2 regions of the Brevibacillus sp. LEMMJ03 genome follow, and region 1 is predicted to be linked to the other one. Evidence: riboswitches for the same ligand, from Rfam matches in the RefSeq annotation. Region 1 holds a riboswitch; the other holds the start of a gene.

Region 1 (14,322 bases):
AGTTCCGGCAGATGGTCCAGACGTATCGTCCACGGGTCATCTGCTTCAACGGCATCACCGCGTTCCGCCACGCCACCGGCCGCAAAAAGGAACCGGTCTCGCTCGGCCTGCAGCCGCAGCTCGCCTTCGGAACCGGCGATTGGGCCGGCAGCCATCTGTTCGTCATCCCCTCCACCAGCGGCGCCAACGCCTCCTACACGCGCGAAGAACGGCTGGCGATGTTCGGCGAACTGAGCCGGTTCCTGCGCGAGAAGGGATGGCATCCGCTCGATCCGAAACGCGAGTGAGTGTCACATCTGCACCGCAAGGAACGGCAGACGGCCTGCATGCCCAAAACAAATGAAAAGGCTCCGGCATGACGGTTCCGATCGCGATACCGCCGCCCGAGCCTTTTTGGCATGGATGGTTGCAGGTGTCAGGCCTTCGCGGCCGCTTTCAGCAGATGGCTCTGCTGCCGCACGTACTGGATCAGCTCCACGCTCATCGCGTAGTAGTTGAAGGGCGTGATCAGATAGATGCCGTTGAAATAGGTGATGGCCACATCCAGCAGCTCCTTGGCCATCTTGAGGCCTTCCTGTCTGGCCGCTTCTCCCTGAACGCGCCTCATCCGCTCCCGCGCTTCGTCGGAGAGCTTGATGCCCGGCACTTCGTTGTGCAGGAACTCCGCGTTGCGCGAGCTGGTCAGCGGCATGATCCCGATAAACACCGGGATGCCGATGTGTTTCGTCGCCTCGTGGACGAGCCGGATCGACTCCGCGTCGTAGACGGGCTGCGTCATGATGAAGTCAGCCCCAGCTTCCACCTTTTTCTCCAGCCGTTTGATCGCGGCTTCGATGTGGCGCACGTTGGGGTTGAAGGCCGCCCCCACGATGAACTGCGCCTTTTGTTTCAGCGGACGGCCGGAGAACGAGATGCCTTCGTTGAGCTGTTTGACCATGCGGATCAAGTCAAACGAGGTGACGTCAAACACCGAGCTGGCTCCCGGCAAATCGCCGAAGCGGGAGGGGTCGCCGGTCACCACCAGCACCTGGTCGATGCCGAGCGCGTGCAGGCCCATCAAGTGGGACTGCTGCCCGATCAGATTGCGGTCCCGGCAGGCGATGTGGACGAGCGGGTCTATGCCGTACTGGCTTTTCATGATCGCGCCCAGCGCCATGTTGCTCATCCGCACGTTGGCCAGTGAGTTGTCCGCCAGGGTGATGGCGTCCGCCCCCGCCTTGTGCAGCTCGCAGCAGCCGGTCAAGAACCCTTCCGTATCCAGATCCTTCGGCGGGTCAAACTCCACAATGATCGTCGTGCCGGTCTTGACCCGCTCCACGATGCTGGGTTTCTGCCGGTCCCTGACGCTGAACGAGGAAACGGACGGCCGCTCCGTCAACTCGTCGGGCGGGTTGACGCGCGCCTGCGGAGCAAGCCCCTTCAGCGCTTCCGCCATGGCCCGGACGTGGTCCGGCGTGGTGCCGCAGCAGCCGCCCAAAAGGCGCACCCCTTGTTCCCGGAGGCGCAGCGCGCTCTCGGCGAAGTATTCCGGCGAGGACTTGTAGGCGTACTCGCCGTCGCTCAAGCCGAGCCGTCCCGCGTTGGGAAAGGCGGAGAGCAGCGCCCCATCCGGCACGCGGGCGCTCTCGAACGAGCGGAGAATCTCTGCCGGCCCCAGCCGACAGTTGAGGCCGATGATGTCCGCTCCCGCCTTCTGCAGGTGGGAAAACGCCTCCGTCAGCGTGTAGCCGTCACGGGTCCGCCCCACGTCCAGCGTCGCCAACTGGCAAATCAGCGGCAGGCCCGTGAGCGGGCGGATCACGTCGATGGCGAGCAGGAGCTCTTCCAGGTCGAGAAACGTTTCCAGAATCAAGCCGTCCACTCCGGCGTGCAGCAGCGCGATCGCCTGTTCTTCAAACTGGTCGCGGTACTCGTCCAGCACCTTTTTCCGCACCCGTCCGGCGAGGATGGAGCCGATGCTGCCGACGACAAAGGCGTCGTCCTGCGCCGCCTCGCGGGCGATCGTGACGGCGACGCGGTTGATGCGCGTCACCTTGTGCTCCAGTCCGTAGCGGGCGAGCGCGTCCCGATTGGCGCCGAACGTGTTGGTTTCCAACAGGCGCGCCCCCGCCTCGTAGTACGCCTTGTGAACGTCGTGCACCAGGCGCGGATTGGTCAGGCACAGTTCCTCGAAACTGACGCCCACCGGAACCCCCGAGCGGTACAACTGTGTCGCCATCGCCCCGTCGCCGACCAGCAGGTGGTCTTGCAAATATTCGCGCAAATCTTTTTTCGTTGTCAAATCCATCCCTTCTCTCCCATTGCTCTGTGAAACGCCTATAGGTCAAACACGGACGGGCCGGCGTTGAAGTACCGCGCCTCCGGATGGGCGAAGACCATCGCCGAGACGGACGCTTCCGGCTCCATCATGAATCCTTCCGTAAGCTGGATGCCGATGTCCTCCGGTTTCAACAAACGGAACAGCTTGGCCTGATCCTCCAGGTTGGGGCAGGCCGGGTAACCGAACGAGACGCGAATCCCCTGGTAACGGGCGCCAAACCGCTCCAGCATGGTCATCTCCGCCGGATCGGGGAAGCCCCAGACGTCCCGCATCACGTGGTGCACCCGTTCCGCAAAGGCTTCCGCCAATTCCAGCGCCAGCGCCTGCAGGACGTGGGAGCGGAGGTAGTCGCCCCGCTCTTTCAAAAGGGCGGAGCGCTCGCGGATGCCGGAGCCGGCCGTCACCGCCAGGAACCCGACGTAATCCATCTCGCCGCTCTCCACCGGTCGGAGGAAGTCGGAGAGGCAGAGAAACGGCTCCTCCTGCTGGCGGGGAAAGCGGAAACGCTCCAGCAGACGGCTGTGATCGCGCGGATCGTAGACGAGGATGTCGTCGCCGTCCGCCTGGGCCGGGAAAAACTGATACATCCCGTGCGCCGTGATCGTGCCGTCCCGCTTGGCTTCCGCCAGCAGTTCCTGCACCAACTGATACAGCCCGGTCACTTTTTCGTCCCCGGCCTCCAGCAGTTTCTCCACGTTGCCGCGGACGCCGAGATGCTTGCCGAGAAGCATCCGCAGGTTGAGGTACGGCTGCAGATGGCTGATCGGATAGTGACGCAGCACGTGGCGCTCGCAGTCGGGCGGCACGTGGACCGGCACGGTACGGCTGACGGCGGAGCGCTTTGGCTTGAGCGATGCCGCCGCTGCTTCGGCCTGCGGCGGAGTCGACGCTTCCTCTTCCACCGCTTGCTGGGCCGCGCGCAGCTTTTCCCGTTCTGCGGGGTCCTGCAGGCGGTTGACCAGGTCCAGCCCGTCCATCGCGTCCTTGGCGTACAGCACGATTCCCTTGTACTCCGGCGCGATCCGGTTGGAGGTAAACTTGCGGGTAAGGGCCGCGCCGCCTACCAAAAGCGGCACGTCAATGCCGGCTGCCCGCAGGTCCTGGGCGGTAATCACCATCTGCTGCGCCGACTTGACCAACAGGCCCGACAGACCGATCGCGTCCGGCCGCTCTTCGCGGCAGGCGGCGATCAACTGCTCCGGCGGCACCTTGATCCCCAGGTTGACCACCTCGTACCCGTTGTTGGCGAGGATGATCTCCACCAGGTTTTTGCCGATGTCGTGCACGTCCCCTTTTACCGTCGCCAGCAGGATTTTTCCTTTGGTGGCCGTCTCCGTCTTTTCCATGAACGGTTCCAGGAACGATACGGACGCCTTCATCACCTCGGCGCTCTGCAGCACCTCCGCGACGATCAGTTGGTTGGCGTTGAACAGCCGGCCCACTTCTTCCATCCCGGCCATCAGCGGGCCGTTGATGATTTCCAGCGGCGTGTATTTCTCCAGCGCCAGCTTGAGGTCGTCGATCAGCCCGTCCTTGGAGCCTTCCACCACGTACCGGGCCAGCCGCTCCTCCAGCGTGAGCGAGGACGCTTCCACTCGGACTTCCTTTTTCTTCTGCCGGTAAAACTCGGTGAAGGCTGCCAGCGTCTCGTCATTGGTCTCGAACAGGAGCGCCTCTGCCAGTCTCCGCTCCTCTTCGGGAATGGAGGCGTAGCGTTCCAGCTTCTCGGTATTGACGATGGCGTAATCGAGCCCGGCCAAGGTCGTATGGTAGAGGAAGACAGCGTTCAGCACCTCCCGTCCGGCCGCCGGCAGCCCGAACGAGACGTTGCTGATGCCGAGAATCGTCTTGCACTCCGGCATCGCCTCCTTGATCAGGCGGAGGCCTTCCACCGTCTCGCGGGCGGAGCCAATGTACTGCTCGTCGCCGGTGCCCACCGGAAAGACCAGCGGGTCGAAAATGATGTCGCGCGGGTTGACCCCGAACCGGTTGACCAGCAGGTCGTAGGAGCGTTTGGCCACCTCCAGCTTCCGCTCCCGGCTGACCGCCATGCCGGTCTCGTCGATCGTGCCGACGACGACGGCTGCGCCGTACTGGTGAATCAGCGGCACCACCTGTTCAAACCGCTCCAGCCCGTCTTCCAGGTTGATCGAGTTGAGAATGGCCTTGCCCTGCGAGTACCTTAGCCCGAGCTCCATGACGCGCACGTCGGTGGAGTCGATCATCAGCGGCGCTTTCACCTTTTTGACGACAAACTGCAGGAACTTCTCCATGTCCCCGTACTCGTCCCGGTCCGGGTCGGCGAGACAGATGTCGATGATCTGCGCCCCCCGCTTCACCTGGGCGCGGGCGATGTCTGACGCTTCCTCGTACTGCCCGGCCGCGATCAGGTCGCGGAATTTTTTCGACCCGATCACGTTGCTCCGTTCGCCGACGAGCAGCGGCCGGTTGTCCGGTTCCACGTAGACGACCTCGATCCCCGACACGGCGCTGACCGGCTGTCCGGCGGGGACGCGGGGCTTGCAGTCCTTCAACGCTTCCGCCAGCGCGCGGATATGCTCCGGTGTCGTGCCGCAGCAGCCTCCGGCGACGTTGAGCCAGCCCTGCTCGGCAAACGCCCGCATCTTGGCGGCCAGTCCGTGCGGCGTCTCGTGGTAATGGCCGTTTTCGTCCGGCAGGCCGGCGTTGGGATAACAGCTTACCCCGCACTGGGCCAGACCGGACAGCGTGCGCAGATGGTCGCGCATAAACTCCGGGCCGGTGGCACAGTTCAGGCCGATGGTAATCGGCTTCAGATGTTCCAGCGAGACGTAGAACGCTTCGATGGTTTGACCGGCCAGGGTCGTGCCCATCGGTTCGATCGTGCCGGAGACCATCACCGGCACTTCCCTCCCCAGCTCCGCGAACGCCCGGCGGATGCCGATGCCCCCGGCCTTGACGTTCAGCGTGTCCTGCGAGGTTTCCAAAAGCAGCGCATCCACGCCGCCGATTAGCAGCCCTTTCGCCTGCCGGTAGTACGCTTCCACCAGTTCTTCGAAGGTGACGCCTCCCGTCAGGGACAGCGTCTTGGTCGTCGGTCCCATCGAGCCGGCGACGTAACGCGGCCACTCCGGGGTGGAATAGGCGTCAGCCGCTTCCCGCGCCAGCCGGGCCGCGGCGATGTTGATCTCCAGGTCTTTTTCCGCCACGTCGTACTCGGCCAGGACGATGGAGGTGGCGCCAAACGTGTTGGTCTCCACGATGTCGGCGCCCGCCTCCAGGTATTTTTCGTGAATGGAGCGGATCACGTCGGGGCGGGTGAGATTGAGCAGCTCGTTGCAGCCTTCGTAGGCCTCGCCGCCAAAATCATCGGCGGTCAGGCTGGCCTGCTGCAGCATCGTCCCCATCGCACCGTCCAGAATCAGAATTTTCCGGTAAAGCTGTTCGCGAAGACTTGGTTTCATGGGCAGACTCCTTTTCTCACAAACTCACAAACGTATCGGTTCGAGTACAGCAAAAAATCCTCTCCTGTGTGCCAGAAGAGGATTTGTCCGCGAAACATACACGCATGACCATCCTCTTATCTTTCAAAGCACACGGCTTTGCTGGAATTGGCACCTGGTAATCCGGTTGCCGAGGCTTCATTGGGCCAGTCCCTCTGCCTCTCTGGATAAGAGTCGTCACTATCTCTTATGCGGTTTTGTCAAACGGCAACGATGTTTGAATGTATCTTAACACCCCCCTCTCCCCGCGTCAATGAAGAATTTGTCTATTTTCTCCAGCCCGTGACCCCCGCCCATTTTTGTGAAGCTGGTCATCCGCCCACAACAACCGGCACATTCGTGTATAGACTGAAGCATAACGGAAAGGAGGGGAAACAACAATGAGTACTTCCTTCTGCGGATCCGGCATTTTCGGTGACACGTTCGCGCTGGTGCTCGTTCTGTTTATCCTGTTGGTCATCGTCGGATGTTCGAACGACTGCAACTAAACGGGCGCTTACATGAAAAGGAGCCTAGCTGCTAGGCTCTTTTTGCGCTGGACAACCCTGTCCGTTCGCCGTTCCCTGCGGGACTCCCCGCCTGCGCCCCGTTCGTTGTCAGCCGCCGCCCGTTTTTGCTATGATGAAAAGCGATCCGGTACAAAGGAGCGAACCGCTGTGAATCATTTGGTACCCTGTGACCGTCAGGAATTCCTCTCCCGCCTGGAGACGGTGAAAGAGCTGGAGCAAACCGATTTTGAGACCTACTCGATCGTCAAGAATCGAGAGACGGGGCAGCACTACCTTCGCTATTCGTTTGAGCACATCAACCTGTCCGAAGGAGGCAGGCGGGACGAATACGACCACTTCCTCCCGCTGGAATCGGACGACGTGCTGGGCATTCTGTTTGGTGACCAGCCCTACCGCTTTCCCGATCACTGGCGCTCCCCCTATCTGCGCAGCGGGACGGATGAGCGGCTGATGCCGTTTGATCCCAGCGAAAACCACGACCTGGAGGAAGAGGCCGAAGCAGAACGGGCGCTGCTCGCCAAGCTGGTCGAGTACAAGCGGCAGTGGCAGTCCGCCGACGACAAGGAACGGCTGACGCGGGACCTGTTCCACGACTTGGACGATTTGCTGAAAAAACCGGAAGAGTGAGTTGCATCCCGCGGGAGATGTCCGCTATAATGCTAGAGAAACATAGTCGTCGCCGAAGAGGAGAGTACTCCGTCAGAAAGCGGAAGCGAGCCGGGGACGGTGGGAGCCCGGTGCGGAATGACGCGGGGAAGCGCACCTCGGAGACGCGTCCTGAAGGTCCGGACGACCGGATTGCGTAGGGCACGCCGGGTCTGCCCGTTACCGCAGGCAAAGCGGCTTTCGCCTGTCCCCGTGCGGGAGGCGAGAGCAACAAGAGTGGCACCGCGGGAGTACAACCTCTCGTCTCTTTTCCCGATGAGACGCAGAGGTTTTTCTATTTTTTTCAGATTCCCAGAAACGAAAGGAGATTTCCATGAGCTATAAGCATCAAGCGGCCAGCATCATTGCCGCAGCACTCACCCGCCTCGGCGCGGACCAATTTACCGCCGAAACCGTATACGACATGCTGGAAACCCCGCCCAATCCCAGCATGGGGGATATCGCCTTCCCCTGCTTCCAACTGGCCAAGGCGCTCCGCAAGGCTCCGCCGCTGATCGCCGCCGAGCTGGCCGGCGAGGTAAGCGGCGCGCCGATTCGCGAAGCCAAGGCGGTCGGTCCGTACCTCAACCTGTTCCTCGATCAGGAAAGCGTCGCCCGCGACGTGATCGGCACGATCCTGACGCAGGGCAGCGCATACGGCAGCCGCGACATCGGTCAAGGGCGCAACGTGCCGATCGACCTCTCCTCCCCCAACATCGCGAAGCCGTTCTCCATGGGCCACCTGCGCTCCACCGTGATCGGCAACGCGATCGCCAACATCATGGAAAAACACGGCTACCGGCCGATCCGCATCAACCACCTGGGCGACTGGGGGACGCAGTTCGGCAAGCTGATCGTCGCCTACAAGCTGTGGGGCGACGAAGAAAAAGTAAAGGCCGAGCCGATCAAGGAGCTGCTCCACCTCTACGTCCGCTTCCACGAAGAGGCGGAAAAAGACCCGTCGCTGGAAGATCAGGGCCGCGAGTGGTTCAAAAAGCTGGAAGACGGGGACGAGGAAGCGCGTCGCCTCTGGCAGTGGTTCCGCGACGAATCGCTGAAGGAGTTCATGAAAATCTACGACTTGATGGGCGTTCAGTTTGACTCGTTCCACGGCGAGGCGTTCTACAACGACAAGATGGACCGCGTCGTCTCCATGCTGGAGGAAAAAGGGCTGTTGACCGAATCGGACGGCGCCCTGGTGGTCAACCTGGACGAGTACGACATGCCGCCGTGCCTGATCAAAAAATCGGACGGCGCCACCCTGTACGCGACGCGCGACCTGGCAGCCGCCCTGTATCGGTATGAGACCTACAACTTCGCCAAGGCCCTCTACGTCGTGGGCAACGAGCAGCGCCTGCACTTCCAGCAGTTGTACAAGGTGCTGGAAAAGATGGGCTTCGAATGGGCCAAGGAGATGTACCACATTCCGTTCGGCATGATGCTGAAGGACGGCAAGAAAATGTCCACCCGCAAAGGAAAAGTGGTCCTGCTGGAAGAAGTGCTGGCGCAGGCCATCGAGGACGTGCTGAACGTGATCCGGGAGAAAAACCCGTCGCTGGAAAACAAGGAAGAGGTGGCCCGCCAGGTTGGGGTTGGCGCGGTTATCTTCCACGACCTGAAAAACTACCGCTTAAACGACATCAATTTCTCCTGGGAGGAGATGCTCACGTTTGAAGGCGAGACCGGTCCGTACGTGCAGTACACGCACGCGCGCGCCTGCTCGCTGCTGCGCAAGGGCGGCTACGAGCCGACCAGCGAGGTGAAGCTGCCCGCAGGCGCCTTGGACAGCAAGGAAGCCTGGGCGGTCATCACGCTGTTGAACAGCTTCCCGGAAGTGATCGACCGGGCGCGGGAACAGTTCGACCCGTCGCAGATCGGCAAATACGTGATCGACCTGGCGCAGGCGTTCAACAAGTTCTACGCCAACGTCCGCATTCTGGCGGAAGAAGAGGACGTCAAGACGGCCCGCCTGCAGTTGGTCGCCGCAGTGGTGACGGTGCTGAAAGAGGGGCTGCGCCTGCTCGGACTCGCCGCACCGGAAGAGATGTAATCGCCTGTTGGCGAGACTGCCTCTCGTCCATCAAAAAAGCCGACTTTCCTGCTTTGACAGGAAGTCGGCTTTTCTTTTCCTTTGGGAACGCTCCCTACTTTTTCCCAAACCACGTCTTGCCGAGCAGCTCCACCACCTGCTTGGGCAGCGAGCGCGGCGGTTCTTTTTCAGCTCCCGATGCGTCGACGAGACGATACAACAGCGCCTTGTCGTCGGCCGGGTCCGACTTGGTTTCCAGCGTCAGTTCGCCGATGACCCCCGCTTTCGTCCATTCCTCGATCATGATCTGATACTCGCCGGGAGCCAGTTCGATGTATTCCCCGTCCGGCAGGTCGATCACGGCATAGCCGTCGTGTTCGATTTCGGCGTCATAGATATGTCCGTTCGCCGCCTCATACAGGGCCAGCTCTTCCGGATTGTTCAGGTTTTCCTTGAGCGGGGCAAAATCCTCGATGGTTACCTTGACTCTTCGTTTCACGCAGACTCCTCCTCGCTGACAGCGCACTGTACGGTTTCCTCTCACACTCTACCATACGGGCGGTCAGCCTGTCACGGCCCGGCCAGCTCTCGCACAAGGGCGATTTCCTCCCGATGGCCGCCACCAGGCGGACGGGGCGTCTCCAGCACGACCGGGATTCCCTGCAGCTCCGGCGTCCGCAGCAGAGGGACAAACGCTTCCCTCCCGATCGCGCCCCGCCCGATCGGCGCGTGCCTGTCGCGAAAGGAACCGGTGGGATACACCGAATCGTTCAGATGGACGGCGGCCAGCGCGTCCAGATACCCCAGCTTCCGCATGCTGTCAGCCACCCGCTCCCAGTCGTCTCCCGTCCAGAGCCCGCTGGCAAAGGCGTGGCACGTGTCGAAGCAGAACCCCACTTTATGCGGATGGTTCAGCAGTTCCCGCACCTGGGTCAGCTCTTCCAGCGTCGTTCCCATGCGGCTGCCCTGGCCCGCGTTGTTTTCCACCAGCAGCTTCGCCTCTCCGCTCCAGCCGTCCAGGATGTCGTTCACCATCCGGATCATCAGCCGGTACCCTTCCAGCACATCCGCCCCCTTGTACTGGCCAAAGTGGACGACCACCCCGATGGAGCCGCACGCTTCCGCGATCTCCAGATCGTTTCGCAGCGAGTCGGCCGTCGCTTCAAACAGTGCGCCCGGCGCCGCGGCAAGATTGGCCGGATAGGAGGTGTGGGCGATGGAGACGATGCCCTGCTTTCGGCAAAAGGCGCGGCACGCCTCCGCATCCCTGGGGTCGAACGCTTTGACCGCCAGGCTGCGCGGGTTCTTGGGAAAGTATTGAAACGCTCCGGCCCCCAGCGCCAAAGCCGTCTTCGCCGCGGCCAGATACCCGCCGCGAATGCTGACGTGACATCCGACGTACACGCAGCTCCCTCCCTGTGGCAAGTTGTTTCCAGTCTCCCCCACTCTTCCTCGTTTCAGTCGCCGGATGGGGAAATGGCTGCTGCCGGAAGCTCCCCGCTTCTCCCCCCGATGCTGCCCGCCTCGCCGCGCAGGCTGCGGCCGCTCTATGCGTCGGGCGCGCGCCTGCCCCGGTCAGCGGGCGGACGGATGCCGGCATGCGCCTGCACCAGCACCCGGTCGTACCGCTCCGACGCCCCCGGCGACGGTCGGCTCAGCCAGGTGCCCAGCAGCGCGCCGAGAAAGCCGAGCGGGATCGAGACCAATCCCGGATTGGCCAAGGGAAACAGCGGCTCGGCCAGGATCAAGCCGTGCTCGGGATGCATCACCGACGGGCCGAGACAGACAAGCAGGAGCGAAGCCAGTACGCCGGTGATGACCCCGGCAAGCGCTCCCTGCACCGTGAACCGCCGCCAGTACAGGGTAAACAGGATCAGCGGCAGATTGGCCGAAGCGGCCACTGCAAACGTCAGCGCCACCAGAATCGCCACGTTCATCTTCTGCGCGCCGATCGCCAGCCAGATGGAGACGAGGCCGACGGCGACGGACGAAGCCTTGGCGACCAGCACCTGCTCCCGTTCGGAAGCCTGTCCGCTGCGGACGATGTGGCTGTAGACGTCGTGGGCAAACGCGGAGGACGCGGCGAGCACCAATCCCGTCACGACCGCCAGTATCGTGGCGAAGGCGACGGCCGAGATGTAGGCCATCAGGAATTCGCCGCCCAGCGCGTCGGCCAAAAGCGTCACCGTCAGATTCCCCCCGAACCCGGCCTGCTCCAGGGTCTGCCAGCCGATAAACGCGCACGCGCCGAATCCCAGCAGAATGGTCATCAGGTAAAACGCCCCCATGATCCAGGTGGCCGTGATGATCGACTTGCGCGTGGTGACCGCGTCCTTTACCGTAAACAGTCGGGCGATGATGTGGGGCAGGCCGGCCGTTCCCAGGATCAGCGCCAGATGCAGCGAAAGGATGTCCAGCGGCCTGACGTACTGGTTGCCCGGATAGAGGTAGCGCTCCCTGAGCGGGGTGGCCGTGCTGACGTAATCAAACAGCGCCGCCAGGCTCCAATCAAAGCGGGCCAGCACGATCATGGAGACGATGCACGTGCCTGTCAGGAGCAGAATGGCCTTGATAATCTGCACCCAGGAGGTGGCCTCCATCCCGCCGAAGACGACGTAGATCGTCATCAGGCTGCCCACCACCATCACCGCGGTCTCGTACTCGATGTCAAACAGGTGGTGAATCAGCGCCCCCGCCCCCACCAGTTGGGCGATCATGTAAAAAATCGTGATCAACAGCGTCGTGCAGGCGATCACCCCGCGCAGCCCCCTGCTGTCAAAGCGGACGGCGATCGCGTCGGCCAAGGTGTACCGCCCCAGGTTGTGCAGCGGCTCCGCGATCACCGACAGCATCACCAGATAGGAGACGAAAAAACCGATCGCGTAGAGAAAGCCGTCAAACCCGTACAGGGCGATCGCCCCCGCAATGCCGAGAAAAGACGCGGCGCTCATGTAGTCCCCCGCGATGGCCACGCCGTTCTGCAAACCGGTCAGGCGGTTCCCTGCGGCGTAGAACTCGCGCGGGTTGACCGCCCGCCTGGCCGCGGAATACGTGATGAACAGCGTGCCGATAATCACGCTGCAAAAGAAAATGACCGCAGACATGCCAGCCCCCACTTCCGCCTGAATGGCAAAGAAGCTGGGGCATTCACCCCAGCATCTCCAGTTTCCTGATTACTTATCCGCGGGCTATGCCGTTTCCTTCATGCCCGTATTGGCCTTGACCTGAATTTCTTCAAATTTGGCGTCGTCCCGCGAGCGGGAGAAGTACGTGCCGAGCCAGGCGGCCAAAAAGCCAAGCGGGATGGATACGATGCCCGGATTGCTGAGCGGGAAGAGCGCATGGCCGACGAGAATCGCCTTGCCCGGCTCCGGATTCCAGACGTTCGGGCTGAGGGCGACCAGGATCAGTGCGCTGAACAGCCCCACCAGCATGCCGGTCACCGCTCCCGTCGTGTTAAAGCGGCGCCAGTAAATGGTAAAGATGATCACAGGCAGGTTGGCGCTGGCCGCCACCGCAAAAGCAAGCGCCACGAGGAAGGCGACGTTCAGCTTCTGCGCGAACAAGGCGAGCAGGATGGAGATGACGGCCACGCCGACCGACGCCCACTTGGCGGCCAGCATCTGCTCCCGCTCCGTCACTTTGCCCTGCCGGATCACATGGCTGTAAAAATCGTGCGCAAAGGCGGAGGCGGCGGACAGGACCAGCCCCGCCACCACGGCGAGGATCGTGGCGAAGGCGACGGCGGAGACGAACGCGAACAGGAAGTTCCCCCCGAGGTACTGCGCCAGAAGCGGAGCGCCCATGTTGCCCGCCGGGTCCATGTTGTCCTGGCCGACAAACGCAGCCGCGCCAAAGCCCAGGAAAATGGTCATGACGTAGAAAATGCCGATGATCCAGGTGGCGTACACCACCGACTTGCGCGCGGTCGGCGCATCCTTCACGGTAAAGAAGCGGATCAGGATGTGCGGCAGACCGGCCGTGCCCAGCACCAGCGCCAGGTTGAGCGAGATCGTGTCCAGCCCGTCCTTGAACTTGTTGCCGGGATAGAGAAACTTCTCGCCAAGCGGCGTGGCCGTCTTCATGTGTTCGAACATGGCCGTGACGCTGAAGCCAAACTTGGCGAACACCATCACCGAGATGATGAACGTGCCGGCCATCAAGAGCACCGCCTTGACGATCTGCACCCAGGAGGTGGCGGTCATCCCGCCGAAGACCACGTACACCGTCATCAGGGCGCCGACGATCAGCACGGACGTGGTGTACTCCAGCCCGAGCAGCAGTTTGATCAGCGCGCCGGCCCCCACCAACTGCGCGATCATGTAAAAAATGGAGATGGCGACGGAGTTGAGCGCGGCCACGCCGCGAATCTGCTTGTTGTTGAAGCGGGCCGCGATCATGTCCGCCATCGTGTACTTGCCCAGGTTTCGCAGCGGTTCGGCCACCAGGTACAGCACGACCAGATACGCGACGAGAAAACCGATGCTGTAGAAAAAGCCGTCGAAGCCGGACAGCGCGATCATCCCGGCGATGCCGAGAAACGAAGCCGCCGACATGTAGTCGCCCGCAATGGCAAGGCCGTTCTGCCAGCCGGTCAGGCCGCCCCCGGCGGTGTAAAATTCGCTGGTCGTGTTGGTCCGCTTGGAAGCGTAGTAGGTGATGATCAGCGTCAAGATGACGATGGCCAGAAACAGCAAAAACGCGGTTACGTTCATACCCCTTTTCCTCCCGTCTCCTGTTTGATCTGTTCCACCATCCGGTCAAACTCTTCCGAGCGCTTCGTGTAGATGATACAGAGGGCCCAGGTCATGATGAACTGGGCAAAAGCGAATACCCAGGCCCAGGTGATCGCCCCGAAAGCGGGCCGGTTCAGGACTTGAAAGTAGGAGGTCATGATCGGGAGGGTGAAGTAAAACACGAAGAAGAAGATGGAATAAGGCAGGATGAATGCTTTTTTCCGCTTCAGCAGTTCCTGGAAGGCGGCGGAACGGCTCACGGCCGCGTAGTCAATCGACGGCGGCTTCGACGTCCCTTTGGCCGCCGGGCTCGTATTTCCCATTGGATCTCCCCCTCTTGCAAATGTGGCGCCCACTGGATTGTAAGCGCTTCCTTTAGTTTACAAAACAATTCCAATATTGCGTACATTTTTGCGCATCCTGCACAATCCCGTGCGCCACATGCACAAAACGAGGAATCAGCGCAGGGAAACATTTACCCTTCCAGCCGCTTCAGCAGGTCTTTGGCAGCCGTGCGGGAGACGGGTACGCGCACTTTTTTCGGCCCTTTCAGAATCAGGTTGTACGCCCCGTTGAACCACGGTTCCAGCTCGCTGACGTA
Region 2 (8,947 bases), on a different contig from region 1:
GCTTTTGCCCAGCCCAGGCCGATGCGAATTTTCAATGTCCCCACCTTGGCCTCCTCGTCCACGGCGCCAGGATCACCCGTTACGTACAGCCCCGGGATGCCGAGTCGGCCTGCGGCTCTGGTAATTTCCATAATGGAGTTGAGCACGGTGGCGGGTGCCTCGGAATGGTCGCGACCGTGACCGTGGGCTTCAAACCCCACGCAGTCGATCGCGCAATCCACTTCGGGAACGCCCAGAATGTGTTCAATTTGTTCTCCCAGGTTGTCGTGTTCACTCAGGTTGATGGTTTCGCATCCAAAGCTTCTCGCCTGTTCCAGCCGGGCGGGATTCAAGTCGCCGACAATGACGACGGATGCGCCCAACAGTTGGGCGGAATGGGCAGCGGCAAGCCCAACCGGCCCTGCTCCGGCGACGTAGACGGTAGAGCCGGGACGCACGCCGGCACTGACGGCACCGTGGTACCCTGTCGGGAAAATATCCGACAGCATGGTCAGATCGAGGATTTTTTCCATCGCCTGATCCTTGTCGGGGAATGCCAGCAGTTGAAAGTCTGCATAGGGAACCATGACGTATTCCGATTGACCGCCTACCCAGCCGCCCATGTCGACATACCCGTAGGCAGATCCGGGACGATCCGGGTTCACGTTCAGGCAGACATGGGTGTTTTGTTCCTTGCAGTTCCGGCAACGTCCGCAGGCAATGTTGAACGGCACGGAAACGAGGTCGCCTTTTTTGATGAATTCCACATCGCGTCCGACCTCGATCACCTCTCCCGTAATTTCGTGGCCCAGGACGAGTCCGGGGGGCGCCGTGGTGCGGCCGCGCACCATGTGTTGGTCGCTTCCGCAAATGTTTGTCGTCACCACCTTCAGGATCACGCCGTGGTCACATTTGCGGCCGACGTTCAGCGGATTCACCCCCGGCCCGTCCCGCAGTACCAAATCCGGAAACGAAATGTCCTGCACCTCTACCTTGCCTGGTCCCATGTAGACGACTCCCCGGTTGCTTGCCATGCCAATTCCTCCTTTTATCATGAATGGGATTGCGCAGGACATGTAAAGCAAAAGGCATGCCAGACCCAGATCGCCGATCGTGACAGCGCTTTCGCAGAGGGGGATGGTGAACTGCTCCACTTTGAAACAACAAACTGCGCAAATATTGAGCAAATATTCAAATATTTTGTGATATACTGGGTGTGCACCATTCCATTGCTTGTTTGGAGGTGATCCTGTTGTCATCTCTTACGCCTCTGGAAGAGCAGCAAATGATACAGCGTTCGTGGAATCGATGCTATTCGTTTGGATTCACACCGATGGATGCCGTCGAGGATGAGCTGCTTCCCGACCGGCAGGTACACGAATTGCTGCGGGAGAATCACGCTTTGCTTTGCCACGTGGCCGCCGTGTTCGAGAAGTTGACCCCCTCTCTCAGGAAAAGCGGCCAAATCGCGCTGCTGGTCGATCGCCAGGGAGTCGTGCTCCATACACGAAGCGATCCCGACTTTGACAGCCAGGCCAAAAATCTGCACCTGCGCGTAGGGGCGAATTGGCATGAGAAAAAGAAGGGGACAAACGCGATGGGAGTCGCCCTGGAGGAGAAAATGTCCGTGCGTATTCACGGCGAACAGCACTTCTTTGTTCAGAACCGGTTTCTCACGTGCGCCGCGTCCCCCCTGTTTACGCCCGCCGGTGAGCTGGCAGGGGCGATCAACATCAGTGCGACGAGGGACCAATTCCATCCCTTTCTTTCCTCCCTTGTGCAGTTCATTGCGGAATCCGTGCAAAACCGCCTTCTGCTGGAAGAGGTCAAGCACGAACACCTCATTACCCTGAAGGAACTGGAACACACGTCCAATCGGCTTCATACCCCGCTTCTGACCCTCGACGGCGACAACCGCATCATTCGTGCGAATCAAGCGGCACGGCGCATACTGGGAAAGGATTGCGTGGGCAAGGAATTTCGAGAGAAAAAGGGGTTCGTGATCGAATCCATCGTGGACCATACACGCAAGATCTGGCGGTCTGTGGCGGTGCTCACGAAGGACACGGCCAGACAGCCGCTGCACACATTCGACCGGATAGCGGGCTCTTGTCCCAGTCTGCAGAGCGCCAAGGCGTTGGCACAAAAAGTGGCGGAAACGGATCTGTCCGTTCTTCTCTTGGGCGAAACGGGAACGGGCAAAGAACTGTTTGCCCAATCCATTCATTCCGCCAGTTTGCGAGCGCGGCATCCGTTTATTGCCGTCAACTGCAGCGCCATTCCGGAAACGATCATCGAAAGCGAACTGTTCGGATACGAGGGAGGTGCCTTCACGGGAGCAAAAGCCGAGGGGAATATCGGGAAAATCGAAGCGGCGCATCAGGGAACGCTGTTTTTGGACGAGATCGGCGACATGTCCCTCCGTGCCCAGGCGGCGCTGCTCCGCGTCCTGCAGGAGAAAGTGGTTACCCCGGTGGGCAGTGTGAAAAGCAAACCGGTCGATGTCCGCATCATCGCGGCAACAAACAAGGACCTGCGGGAAGAGATCAAGGCGAATCGATTCCGGGCCGACCTCTACTACCGATTGAAAGGAATTCAGATAACCCTGCCGCCTCTTCGCAAGCGGAGCGATGTGATTGAGCTGGCGGAACATCTTCTCCGGACGATGAGCGGCTCTGCTGCGATCACACTTTCCGCGGAAGCACAGACAAAGCTGCGTGCCTATTCGTGGCCGGGAAACGTACGGGAGCTGTACAGCGTGTTAAACCAGGCGGTCTTCTTGGCGGAAGGGAATTCGATCGGTCCCGAACATCTTCAGTTTGAAACGGAAGAACGGGAGGAGGAACATCAACAAAAGGTTCCTTCCTTACCGGTTTTGGAAAAAGAGGCGATCGAGCAGTCGCTTCGATTGGCCCGCTGGAATATCAGCAAGGCAGCCCGAATGCTTCAGATCAGCCGCAATACGCTCTATCGCAAAATGCAGGAGTACAAGATCTTTCAACCGTAACGATTCGGCCAAGGACTGTTCGTGGATTGCTGCGGCGACTCGCTCGGGAGACCAAGGAGAGGCGGCTTTCCGCCTCTTTCGTTCGTTTTGCGACCCGATTCGATCCGTTTTGACAATTTTCAATACATAGCGACAATAAACGATAAAGTCATTGACAGACACCTGCGGACACGTTATAATCCAACTAATCAAATCGGAATTGCACTTACAACTGGATAGGATGATCTCTTATGAAGAGAGGTGGAGGGACTGGCCCTGTGAAGCCTCGGCAACCTAAACGAACATTTGTGGTGCCAAATCCAACGGATCGATTCCGCTAGGTTCGATTCCGAAAGATAAGAGAGGTATTTACGCAGCAGGCGGCTTGCTGCCCTTACCTCTTCTTTGTAAGAGGTTTTTTTATTGAAAGGAGAGGATGCGTTCACATCGATGCCGTTGTTTTCCCAATCATGCATTCATACATCGTTTCATCGGAGAAAAGGAGAGAAGACCATCATGAAAAAAACGCGTTTCTTGTTGATCATGCTGCTTGTGATCGCCACGCTGCTTTCCGCCTGCGGAGGAAACAAGTCGGACAATTCGGCCGCACCGGCTGGGGAAAAAACAACGATCAAAGTGGGCGTCACCGCCGGCCCGCACGAACAAATCCTCAACAAGGTAAAGGAAGTGGCCAAAAAAGAAGGATTGGACATCGAAGTCGTCGTGTTCAACGACTACGTTCTTCCCAATCAGGCGCTGGATAAAGGAAACATTGACGTAAACAGCTTTCAAACCATTCCGTTTTTAGAGAAATTTAACGAAGATCACAAAACTCATATTGTCGAAATTGGCAAAACCGTCACCTTCCCGATGGGGATTTACTCCACCAAGTACAAGAAGGTGGAGGACATCCCGGAAGGCGGCACGGTCGGCATCCAAAACGACCCGACCAACCGGGCGCGCGCCCTGCAGCTCTATCAGGCCGCGGGATTGATCAAGCTGAAAGACGGTGTCGGCAACAAAGCAACGCCGCAGGACATCATCGAAAACCCGAAAAAGCTGGTCTTTAAAGAACTGGAGGCGGCACTGCTCGCCCGGACGCTGAAAAGCCTGGACGCGGCAAGCATCAACACCAACTTTGCGATGGAAGCGGGGTACAACCCGAAAAAAGACGCGATTTTTGCCGAAGGGCCGGACTCCCCGTACGTCAACATTCTCGCCGTAAACGAGAAGGACAAGGACAACCCTGTCTATCAAAAACTGGTCAAGATCTACCGCTCGGAGGAAGTCAAGAAGTTCATCGAGGAAGAGTTTTCCGGATCGGTGCTCCCTTCTTGGTAAGGAGGGAAACGTCCCAACAGGGAGGAGCTTGGGCAGATGATACAGCTAACGAATATTCACAAGACGTACAAGGTTGGCAGCAAACAGGTGGAAGCACTGAAAGGCGTAACGCTCCACGTCAACAAAGGCGAAATTTTCGGCGTGATCGGGTTCAGCGGAGCAGGGAAAAGCACCCTGCTCCGAACGATCAACCTGCTGGAAAAGCCGACAAGCGGATCGGTCGTGGTCAACGGGCAGGACATGCTGAAGCTGTCCGAGAAGGAACTGCGTCACGCCCGCAAAAAGATCGGCGTCATTTTTCAGCACTTTAACCTGCTGTCGTCGTACAACGTTTTTGACAACGTCGCCGAAATCCTCAGGATGAATCGGGTGCCGAAAGAGCAGATTCGAAAAAAAGTGGAGGAACTGCTGCGCCTGGTAGGGTTGGAAGACAAGGCGAGCGCCTACCCCTCCCAATTGTCGGGCGGGCAGAAACAGCGGGTGGGGATAGCCCGGGCGCTTGCCATGGATCCGGAAATCCTGCTGTGCGACGAGGCGACCTCGGCGCTTGACCCGCAAACCACGGAGTCGATTCTTGACCTGCTTTTGGACATCAACCAAAAGTTTAACCTGACGATTGTGCTGATCACCCACGAGATGCAGGTGATCAAAAAAATCTGCGACCGCGTGGCCATTATGGAAAACGGGGTCATCATCGAGCAGGGAACGGTATTGGATGTCTTCAGCAATCCGCAGCAGCCGACGACGCGCAATTTTATCAAGACGGTCTTTGATGACCAGGTCCCGAAAGAGATGCTGGCCAAAATCAAGAACGCCGGTCCCAGCGCGTACATCCTGCGCGTCGCGTTCCGCGGGGATGCGGCCCTCGATCCCGTTCTGGGAACGCTTGCCTCCCGCTATCCGGTCAGGACAAACCTGCTGTACGGGTCGATCAGCTCGATAAAAGGAACCGCGCTCGGCATCCTGCTGCTGCATATTTCCGGTGAAGAAAAAGCGGTGCAGGAGGGAATCGCTTATCTGCGCGAGTCCGTGTACCGGGTGGATGTCGTATCGCAAGAGGAGGTGGGGAGATAATGGATCGACTGGTGGAACTGCTGCCGCTGTTTTATCAATCTTTTGAAGAAACGGTGATCATGGTCGGGATCTCCTTGTTCATCTCCACGCTGCTGGGCATTCCGCTGGGGGTGCTGCTGGTCATTACCCGTCCGGATCACCTTGCCCCCAACAAGTGGGTCTATCACAGTCTCAACGTCATCATCAACGTGATTCGCTCGCTTCCCTTCATCATTTTGATGGTGGCGATCATCCCGTTCACAGAGTTTGTCGTCGGCACCTCCATCGGGGTCGAGGGCGCGATCGTGCCGCTTATCGTGTATACCACGCCGTATATCGCCCGCCTGATGGAAACGGCGCTGCTCGAAGTGGACCGGGGCGTGATTGAGGCGTATCAGGCAATGGGCGCTTCCCGCTCGCAAATCATTTTCCGCATCATGATTCGCGAAGCCAGACCGGGCATTGTCTTGTGTCTGACCATCGCGACCATCGGCCTGATCGGGGCGACGGCGATGGCGGGAGCGGTTGGCGCGGGCGGTCTGGGTGATTTGGCGCTGCGCTACGGCTATCAGCAGTGGGATATCGAAGTGATGATCATGACGGTCATCATTCTGATCTGCCTGGTGCAGGCAATCCAATCGCTCGGCAACTGGGCGGCCAAAAAACTGAAGAAAACCGCGTAAGCCAATTGGCTTCCGGCACACATCTCCACCCGCGTCGATGACTGGCGCGGGTCATTCCGTTTCGGTATCCCGGTATCCGTGCCGGCTGTCTGTTGTACGGCGCGTGAAAAGGTCACAACAAGGGAAAACGGCTATCGCTGCTTGGTCCAGAGAGCAGACCGGGCAGCGATAGCCGTTTTCAAATCTGAATCAAAATTTGTTAGTTTATACTAAAACCGTTTTCCAAAAGCAGAGGGCTCGGGCAGCTTGGGACACGACCGGCAATCCCTATACAAAGGAGCGTGGAGATGGGAAGAGAGTCGCGATTGTTCAAATCGCTTTTCCTTACGCAGTTGTTGTCGTCCTTTCTCGTGTTTTCGGGGCATTACACGGCTTTGGTGCTTCAGTACGACAGTGCTTTCTGGGTCACGGCCCTGAATCAGTTGAGTCGGTACGGCACCGTTCTGCTGGCCATGATCAGCGGGTTTTTTACGGCCCATACCTTTGAGACCAAACAGCCCACAGCGCGGCAGTACTTTTCCGGGAAGCTGCTGTATATCGTCGTGCCCTTCCTGTGCGCCGGAGTGGTTTACCACTATTTGCTCTTTGCCGAATGGCCGCATACGAAAGAAGCGTTTGTCCATATTCTGCTGGGAAAGACGGGCGACCAGCTCTACTTTCTGTTCATGCTGTGCCAGTACTACGTCTTTGCCTACCTGTTTCGCAGCGTCATCACCAAACAAAACATCACGGTCCTGATCTGGCTGTTCATGGCGCTCCAATTCGTGTACATCCACTACCTTCATCACGGATGGCTGGGGTTGACGACGCGCCATTTCTTTCCCGCCTGGATCTTCACCTTTTACCTGGGCCATCTGCTGTATTGGTACCGGCATGAGACGATGCAATTCCTGCGAAAGCATCGGGGGCTGCTGCTCGCCTGTACGCTGCTGTCCGTCGTGAGCACGGTCCTGTTTGTCCTGTCCGACACCATCTATGTGGCGGTTCACCTGCGATTCGTGTTGGTTGCGTTTGTTTCCCTGATCGTGCTGCTGATGGTCCTGGAGCGCTGGGCCGATTCCATTCCCGTCCGGTTCCGGAAAGGGCTCACGCTGTTCATCTATTTGTCCCATTCGGCCGTCATGATCTGCTGCAACCTCGCGCTGATCAAGCTGACGGGGGACCTGTCGTGGATTTTCGCCAACATCGGGTTTACGCTGCTCTACCTGCTGGTGATCTACGCGGGCACCGTGTTCCTGTCGTGGGGACTGGCCCGGATCATGCACACCGTGGAAAGCATGACGCGAAAAATGCGCCAGTTGAGCGGGTGATGGTCTGCGCAAAGAATGTCCGATTTCAAAGAGAATTCAAAAAAAGAAACGGTACACTGGGCTTGTACCGGAACGGTACCAAAATCAGGAATGGCTGAAGGGGTGAGACATGGTGTTGAAAAAAACCAAGGGGGAGGGAGCGGGCATGTGGAAAAAAACGTCGGCTGTTGTCCTGTCCTCCGTACTGCTGGCTGGCGTCCTGGCGTCCAGTTCCGATGCCGCGGTCGCGACCAAGAACGTGCAGGTCAAATACAACAATGTGAAAGTGACGTATAACGGCCAGCTTGTTCCCACCGACATCGAACCGTTTTTGATCAACGGCACGACCTACATTCCTCTGCGGATGATGGCCGGTGTGTTTAACAAGAACGTGGCGTGGGACGGGAAAACGTATACCGTGAGCGTCACGGACAAGGAGGACCCGCGGATTGCCTCCCTGCAGGCGGAAATTGCGCAAAAGGATGCCCGGATTGCCGAGCTGGAGAAGAAATTGCAGGATGCGGAGGACGAACTGGCGAGCGCCGATGACGATGACGTCGATGACCGGATCGACGAGCTCGAGGATAACTTGAACGACGACTACGGGGATTATGAGGATCTGGAATGGTCGATTTACCTGAGCGGTGACGAGGACGACATTGACGTGGAGATCGAAGTCGACCTCGACGAGTACCAGGATGAATACGACGATCTCTCTACCAGCGACATCGAGGATCTGGTGGAAAATATCTGCAGCGATATCTGGGATGAATTCGAGGATGCGGACATCGATGGGGTCATTATTGACATCTCCGACGACGATTATGAACTGCACGACTTCTTCGGCGATGCCGACAGCGGCGACATTGAATTGGACGGAGAAGAGATCTGAATGAATACCCCGGGGGGAAACCCCGGAGGACACTTACGACAGGGAACCCGCTGAAAAGCAGCGGGTTCTCTTTTTGCATGCGTTCCCCCGACACACAACTCTTCCACGATCATTCCTACAGTTTTCCACAGTTCTCAAAGGCGAATCAAAAATTGAGACTCTACACTAAAGCTGTACCTAGGTACAAGTCCAAAATGATGGAAAGGGTGAAGCAGCATGTTCAGCAAAGCAAAAATCGGAATGCTTTTGGGAGCAATGGCTACGGCGTTGAGCGTCGGCAGTATCGGAAGCGTCTACGCCGCGGCCGACAATCAGCCGTCTGCGGAACAAAGCGTCAAGGTCGAACGGCAGGGTTGGTTCAAAGTGGGGAAACCCGGAGAAGAAAAAGTGATTGTGAAAGGGCCGTCCCTCTGGGAAAACGCCGATCTGCTGGCGCTGCTGAAGCTGGATGAAGAGAAACTGCAAAGCGAACTGAAAGCCGGCAAGTCCCTGGCCGACGTGGCCGAGGAGCAGGGCGTTTCCACGGATGAGCTGGTCAGCCTCTTGACCAAGCAGGAAGAAGAACACCTGGCGGCGGCGGTGAAAGAAGGCAAGCTGACGCAGGAGCAGGCTGACAAGCTGAAGGAGACCATCTCCGAGCGGGTGCAGCACATTGTGGAAGACACCCATCCGGGAAAAGGCTTCGGGAAGTTCTTTGTAAAGTTCCCGGGGTTCGGCAGCAATG

The links. A riboswitch is a leader RNA that binds a small molecule or an ion and turns the genes downstream of it on or off. The one in region 1 is predicted to bind S-adenosylmethionine.
Region 2: linked by a shared signal. The riboswitch ahead of FOI68_RS17510 (MetQ/NlpA family ABC transporter substrate-binding protein) and the one ahead of metH (methionine synthase) in region 1 are both predicted to bind S-adenosylmethionine.

The regions. Positions count from the first base shown of each region.
Region 1 covers NZ_VKJN01000001.1:74,365-88,686, reverse strand. Annotated here, with positions in the region: gene FOI68_RS00415 (mismatch-specific DNA-glycosylase) at 1-287, shown strand, start outside; gene FOI68_RS00410 (bifunctional homocysteine S-methyltransferase/methylenetetrahydrofolate reductase) at 416-2,287, opposite strand; gene metH (methionine synthase) at 2,317-5,763, opposite strand; SAM riboswitch class I at 5,877-5,976, opposite strand; gene FOI68_RS00400 (YjcZ family sporulation protein) at 6,183-6,290, shown strand; gene FOI68_RS00395 (hypothetical protein) at 6,459-6,938, shown strand; gene argS (arginine--tRNA ligase) at 7,291-9,006, shown strand; gene FOI68_RS00385 (hypothetical protein) at 9,101-9,484, opposite strand; gene FOI68_RS00380 (deoxyribonuclease IV) at 9,556-10,389, opposite strand; gene FOI68_RS00375 (solute symporter family protein) at 10,533-12,089, opposite strand; gene FOI68_RS00370 (solute symporter family protein) at 12,174-13,700, opposite strand; gene FOI68_RS00365 (DUF485 domain-containing protein) at 13,697-14,044, opposite strand; gene FOI68_RS00360 (LytR/AlgR family response regulator transcription factor) at 14,197-14,322, opposite strand, start outside.
Region 2 covers NZ_VKJN01000014.1:94,798-103,744, forward strand. Annotated here, with positions in the region: gene fdhA (formaldehyde dehydrogenase, glutathione-independent) at 1-1,013, opposite strand, end outside; gene FOI68_RS17505 (sigma-54-dependent Fis family transcriptional regulator) at 1,265-2,986, shown strand; SAM riboswitch class I at 3,212-3,328, shown strand; gene FOI68_RS17510 (MetQ/NlpA family ABC transporter substrate-binding protein) at 3,482-4,306, shown strand; gene FOI68_RS17515 (methionine ABC transporter ATP-binding protein) at 4,343-5,380, shown strand; gene FOI68_RS17520 (methionine ABC transporter permease) at 5,380-6,042, shown strand; gene FOI68_RS17525 (acyltransferase family protein) at 6,330-7,352, shown strand; gene FOI68_RS17530 (stalk domain-containing protein) at 7,498-8,223, shown strand; partial or broken gene FOI68_RS17535 (hypothetical protein) at 8,440-8,947, shown strand, end outside.